2 regions of the Nitratidesulfovibrio sp. 1201_IL3209 genome follow, and region 2 is predicted to be linked to the other one. Evidence: predicted binding sites of a transcription regulator. Region 2 holds the regulator's gene; the other holds the start of a gene.
What was found. The regulator HrcA, encoded in region 2, represses chaperone genes, less so after heat shock. The targets are predictions, from matches to a motif close to TGTTAGCACTCNNNNNNNNNGAGTGCTAACA.
Positions count from the first base shown of each region.

Region 1: a site for HrcA is predicted at 1,905-1,935, ahead of groES (co-chaperone GroES). Genes of this name have one in related genera too.

Region 1 is NZ_JBAIYT010000017.1:44,839-48,248, forward strand. Features, by position in the region: gene V6B97_RS09675 (Na+/H+ antiporter NhaC family protein) at 34-1,440, shown strand; gene groES (co-chaperone GroES) at 1,979-2,266, shown strand; gene groL (chaperonin GroEL) at 2,311-3,410, shown strand, end outside.
Region 2 is NZ_JBAIYT010000006.1:103,808-107,217, reverse strand. Features, by position in the region: gene V6B97_RS05185 (TusE/DsrC/DsvC family sulfur relay protein) at 36-353, opposite strand; gene hrcA (heat-inducible transcriptional repressor HrcA) at 1,287-2,354, shown strand; gene V6B97_RS05175 (nucleotide exchange factor GrpE) at 2,457-3,068, shown strand; gene V6B97_RS05170 (DMT family transporter) at 3,218-3,410, shown strand, end outside.

The sequences.
Region 1 (3,410 bases), on a different contig from region 2:
GTCCCGCATCCGCGGGCCCGCAAGGATATCGCCATGTCCCAGACCGCACACGCTCCAGACCACTCGCGTCACCCCGTCCCCAACCCCGTGGCCCTGCTGCCGCTGGGCCTGTTCCTGGCGCTGTTCATCGGCACGGGGCTGGCCCTTGGAGCCGCCGGAACGGAGATGGCCTTCTACCAGCTGTCTCCCACGGTGGCCATTCTGCCCGCCATCGCCCTGGCCCTGGCCCTGCGCGAGAAGGACCCGGCCACGGCGGCCCGTCCCGGCGGGCTGACCCGGCGGGTCAACGTCTTCCTGTCCGGCGCGGGCGAGATCAACATCGTCACCATGTGCGTCATCTACCTGCTGGCGGGGGGCTTCGCCTCGGTGGCATCGGCCATCGGCGGGGTGGAATCCACGGTAAACCTGGGGCTGTCGCTGGTGCCGCAGCGGCTGGTGCTGCCGGGGCTGTTCGTCATTTCGGCCTTCGTGGCCACGGCCATGGGCACCTCCATGGGCACCATCGCCGCCGTGGGACCCATCGCGGCGGGCGTGGCCGCCCAGACCGGCATGGACGCCGCGCTGCTCATGGGCGCGGTGGTGGGCGGCGCCATGTTCGGCGACAACCTGTCCATGATCTCCGACACCACCATCGCGGCCACGCGCACCCAGGGCTGCGACATGCGCGACAAGTTCCGCATGAACTTCGCCATCGCGCTGCCCGCCGCGCTGGTGGCCGTGGCGGTGCTCTGGCTGGCGGGCGAGGCGGGACGCGCCGCCGCGCCCGGCGCCTACCGGATGGTCACGGTGCTGCCCTATGTGGCCATCCTGGTCATGGCGCTGGCGGGCATGAACGTGTTCGCCGTGCTGTTCGCGGGCATCGCCCTGGCGGGCGGCGTGGGCATGGCCGTGGTGGACGGGTACACTCCGCTGAAATTCGCCCAGGACATCTACAAGGGCTTCACCGGCATGCACGAGATTCTCGTGCTGTCCATGCTCATGGGCGGCCTTGGCGAACTCATCCGCTACCACGGCGGAGTGGCCTGGCTGCTGGCCGCCGTGCGCCGGTTCACCGACAGGCGGGGAGGCCGGGCCGGGGCAGCCAGCCGCACCGGCGAGGCGGGCATTTCCGGGCTGGTGGCCGTGGCCGACCTGTGCACCGCCAACAACACCGTGGCCATCATCCTGACCGGGGGCATGGCGCGCGAGATCGCCGCCACCTCCGGCGTGGACCCGCGCCGCAGCGCCAGCCTGCTGGACATCTTCTCGTGCGTGGTGCAGGGGCTGGCCCCGCACGCGGCCCAGGTGCTGCTGGCCGGGTCCATCGCGGGCATCTCGCCCGTGGCGGTGCTGTCGGCCAACTACTATTGCCTGCTGCTGGGCGCGGCCGGGGTGCTGGCCATCCTCACCGGGCTGCCGCGCGCCCCGCGCACGGCAGGCGCCGGGACAACAGGGGCCTGAGGCGGGCCGCCCGGCATGCCTGACCGGTATGCCTGACCGGTACGCCGCATTCTCGGCGGGTGCGGCGAGCCTGCCGGAAAGGGCGCACGGGTGTACGCAAGGGCGTGCGCGAGGGCGCATGCCCACGCGGGGTTGGCGGGGGCGGGAGTGGCGCGTGCAACCCGTTGAATTCGCAGGGTGCGGGAAGAAAATGTAAAAAAATGCACACGTCCCCCTTTTCAAGCCGTAAACCTGCCTTATTATCCAACGCGGTTGCCATGCACCGCCTCCGCGACAGCGGACGCGGGCGCGCAGCCACACCCGGCGGCCGGGCCGAACTTCATGTTTCCCTGTTCTCATGTTCGGACCGGATATCTGCCGAAAAGCCACGATACATCGGGCGAGACGAATTTCGCCCCCCGCCACCCGGCGGGAGGGCGCGCGCGTGACACGGTCATGGCGCGCGGCGAGATGACCGCCCTTGTCACTGGCACTCGCACCCCGCGAGTGCCAGCGGCGGGACAAACAGCGATCACCTAAAGTTGGAGGACTAGTTGTCATGAATCTGAAGCCTTTGAATGACCGAGTTCTGGTGAAGCGCCTCGAATCCGAAGAGAAGACCGCCGGCGGCCTCTTCATCCCCGACACCGCCAAGGAAAAGCCCTCGCGCGGTGAAGTCGTCGCCGCCGGTCCCGGCAAGGTCGCGGAAGATGGCAAGCTCATCGCCATGACCGTCAAGAAGGGCGACACGGTGCTCTTCAGCAAGTACGCCGGCACCGAGATCAAGCTTGACGGCGTCGAGCACCTCGTCATGCGCGAAGACGACATTCTCGCCATCATCGAATAACGCCCCGCGAACTCACGCACATACTCCCGAGGAGGATGAATACAATGGCTTCCAAGGAAATCCTGTTCGACGTCAAGGCCCGCGAAAAGCTTTCCCGCGGCGTGGACAAGCTCGCCAACGCCGTGAAGGTGACCCTGGGCCCCAAGGGCCGCAACGTGGTCATCGAGAAGTCTTTCGGCTCGCCGGTCATCACCAAGGACGGCGTGACCGTGGCCAAGGAGATCGAACTCGAGGACAAGTTCGAGAACATGGGCGCCCAGATGGTGAAGGAAGTCGCCTCCAAGACCAGCGACATCGCCGGTGACGGCACCACCACCGCCACCATCCTCGCCCAGGCCATCTACCGCGAAGGCGTGAAGCTGGTGGCCGCCGGCCGCAACCCCATGGCCATCAAGCGCGGCATCGACAAGGCCGTGGAAAAGCTGGTCAAGGAACTGGGCACCCTGGCCAAGCCCACCCGCGACCAGAAGGAAATCGCCCAGATCGGCACCATTTCCGCCAACTCCGACACCACCATCGGCAACATCATCGCCGAGGCCATGGCCAAGGTGGGCAAGGAAGGCGTCATCACCGTCGAGGAAGCCAAGGGTCTTGAAACCACCCTCGAAGTGGTCGAAGGCATGCAGTTCGACCGCGGCTACCTCTCGCCCTATTTCGTGACCGATCCTGAAAAGATGGTCTGCGAACTCGACGAGCCCTTCATTCTCTGCAACGAGAAGAAGATCTCCAGCATGAAGGACATGCTGCCCGTTCTCGAACAGGTGGCCAAGATGAACCGTCCGTTGGTGATCATCGCCGAAGACGTGGAAGGCGAAGCCCTGGCCACCCTGGTGGTCAACAAGCTGCGCGGCACCCTCCAGGTGGTGGCCGTGAAGGCCCCCGGCTTCGGCGACCGCCGCAAGGCCATGCTGCAGGACATCGCCGTCCTCACCGGCGGCACCGTGGTGTCCGAAGACATGGGCGTGAAGCTCGAAAACATCTCGGTGGCCGATCTTGGCACCGCCAAGCGCGTGGTGGTCGACAAGGAAAACACCACCATCGTGGATGGCGCGGGCAAGTCCGACGACATCAAGGCGCGCGTGAAGCAGATCCGCGCCCAGATCGACGAAACCACCTCCGACTACGACCGCGAAAAGCTTCAGGA
Region 2 (3,410 bases):
CTCCCGCCCTTTCAGTGAACAATGGGCCGTATGGGCTACACGCAGCCGGTGGGCTTGGGCAGACCGGCCATCTTGCAGGCGCCCTTGCCGGGGCCGGAGGGGAACAGTTCGTAGATCTCCTTCAGCTTGAAGCCGGTGTTCTTGGAGAGGATACGAACCATCGGGGCGATGCCGTTCTTCTTGTAGTAGTCCTGCAGGAAGTCGATGATCTTCTGGTGATCGGGGGTGATGTCCGCGATACCTTCGGATTCCTTCACGAATTCAACCCACTCGGTGCTCCAGTCATCAAAGCGAAGAAGGAAGCCGTCTTCATCGACTTCGAAGCTCTTGCCCTTGTAAGTGACTTCAGCCATGCGTGTCCTCCTTGGACAGGTTCTTGGCAGTGAAAGGGATGCACGACAAACGCCTGACCTTCGCATCGTGCGGCGATGCGCCGGCCGATGATAAGCAGCGATCCGCTGCCTCTATCCGAATGATGGTCGGCCCGTGGCAGATACTGCCCGCTGGATAAACCGCGGCCACCCGGCGTGTCAACGATGACCTCGTGTCGAGGACCTCTCGCCGGTAACCCCGTGGCGCGCCCCGAGGGATGCGCCCGTGGGTACCGGAGAACCGAATCGCGCGGGTTTTTCCGGGTTCCAGACATGCGGACGAGGCACAAGATGCCACAATGTCATGAAAAATTCAAGGCAGGTGTGGGTGTTTTTTCGGCAAGCATTACAGCCCCCTACGGGTGAGCGTGTAAACAATTGCTCACTCGCCGCGCCACGCCCGGCGGAATGGGCGCGATGCGGGCCGTATGGGGCGTATTGCGGGAAACAGGTGAAGCGATGCATGCGACGATGCATTTCCACTCCCCCGGTAACAGCGCCACTGTAGTGTGTTGCCAGTGGTGTGTCAATGCATGTGAAATAATGCGCAAGATGTGAAAGGACACAACGTGTCGTGTGCAGTGGCTTGGGCGTGTGGGCCGGAAAATGGATGATGGCAGGCAGTTTTTGTCATTACCCTGAAATCATGAATGTTATTTTTGTTTTTGGGGTATTTGCGGGTTGCAATAGTGATTTTATTCACAAACATCGGCCCGATCCGGTCCGACGGCCACGGGGCGTCCCGCCGCGCCGCACAGTCCGGGCGGGATTTCCCGCCGCCGCACGGGTGTTGCCGGGGCGGGCGCGCACCCGCGCATGCCCCCGTCAACCCCCGTCAAACTTGACAGCCCCCACCCCCGTTGTTACCCGTTTGTGCTACTGCAAGAACTGCATCCTCGTGATGCCGGAGCCTTCATGCCCAGCCTCGGACAGCGCGAAACCCAGGTGCTCGCCACCATCATCGAAAGCTACATCGCCTCGGCCTCGCCCGTGGGGTCTCGCGCCGTGGCCGAATGCTCGGGCCTGCACCTTTCCCCGGCCAGCATGCGGGCCACCATGTCCGACCTGACCGACCTCGGTTACCTGGAGCAGCCGCACACGTCCGCAGGACGGGTTCCGACCCCGCGCGCCTTCCGGCTGTACGTGGACAGCCTGCTGCGCCTGCGCCCGCTGGGCAGCGTCGAGCGCGAGGCCATTGCCGACGAGCTTTCCCGGCAGGAACTGGAGATTTCCGGCATCCTGCGCCGCGCCGCCAACCTGCTGTCCGGCCATGCCCGGCAACTGGGCATGGTGGTGGCTCCCAGCGAGGACGAGGCCCGCTGGCGCAGCATCGAGTTCGCCCCGGCGGCGGAAGGGCTGGTGCTGGCCGTGCTGATGCTGGAGGGCGGCCTGGTGCGCACCCGCACCGTGCGCGTGGACGGGCGCTACGGCCAGGACGAACTGGTGCGCTTCGGCAACTACCTCAACGAACATTTTCGGGGCCTGCCCCTGTCCGAGGCGCGCAACCGCATCGGCTGCGAACTGGCCCGCGCGGGCTCGCGGCTGGAGGAAATGTGTATGCGCGCGCTGGCGCTTTCGCGCCGCGCCGTGGAGCACATGGGCGACGACCGCGAACTCATCGTCAACGGCACGCTGAACATGCTGGACCACGCGGAGTTCACCGACGTGGGCCGCATGCGCGACCTTCTGGCCGCCATCGAGGAACGCTCGCGCCTGCTGGAGCTGCTGGACCGCACCCTGTCCGAAGAGGACGTGCGCATCACCTTCTGTCAGGACGTGCCGGAAGGCGCGCCCGACGGGCTGCGCGGGTGCAGCGTGGTCAGCGCGGCCTACGGCGGCGACACGCCGCGCGGCGTGGTCAGCGTGGTGGGCCCGCTGCGCATGGACTACGCCAAGATCGTGCCGGTGGTGCAGTGCGTGTCGCGCGCGCTCACCCAGTTGCTGCGCGAACGCTTCGCCGCGCCGCCCTCCCTGCTGCCGTAGCTTGGGCCATTTTCATCCGTTACAGGACGCATGCAACCCGCCCCCGGCGGGAGATGTTCAACGACGATTTCACGCATCAGGATTTCAAGGAGACTCAGGAACATGCCCCCCAGCAACGTGTTCAAGGACAATGTGGAGATCAGCCCCGAGGCCGAGGCCCTGCGCGCCGAGGCCGACGCGCCTTCGCGGACCCCGGCCCCGGCGGCCTCCGGCGCCATGCCCGTCATGGTGGACGACGACGATCTGCGCGAGCAGTGCGCGGCCCGGCTGTGCCCGGAATGTCCCGAACGGGCCGAGGCCGACGAGCAGCGCCTGCGCGCCCTGGCGGAAATGGACAATTTCAAGAAGCGCCTGCAACGCGAAAAGGACGATCAGGTGCGCTACGCCGCCGAGGTGGTGCTGGCGGACCTGCTGCCCACCCTGGACAACCTGGACCTGGCCCTGCAATACGGGCGCGGCAACGCGGCCTGCAAGGACATGCTGATCGGCGTGGAAATGACCCAGAAGCTGCTGCTGGACGCGCTGAAGCGCCACGGCCTGGAGCCGGTGGGCGAGGCGGGCGAGCCGTTCAGCCCGGAAATCCACGAGGCCATCGGCGCCGAGGTGCGGCCCGACCTGCCGGAAAACACCGTGTGCGCGATGATGCAGCGCGGCTACCGGCTGAAGGAACGCCTGCTGCGGCCCGCCAAGGTCACGGTGAGCCGGGCGGAATAGCGGCGCGCGGGCATCGCGGCCAGAGACATCGCGGACATGTGGCGGCGCGTCCCCCGGCGGGGCGTGCCGCCTTCGCGTTACGGTCCGGCGGCGTGCCGGGCCGCTGCCCGCATTTGCGCTTCCCCCGGCTTCGCAGTATGGGGGGCCGCATGAGTACACACCGCTCCCCCTGCCTTGATCTGGGAGGGCTGCTGCGCGTTGCCGGGGGCGGCGTGCTGATCAGCTTTTCCGGCCTGTTCGTGAAGCTGGCGCACGTGGGGCCTAGCCAGTCGGCCTTCTACCGCATGTTCTTCGGCGGGGTTGCGCTGCTGTGCGTGGCCCTGGCGCGCCGCGAGCGGCTGC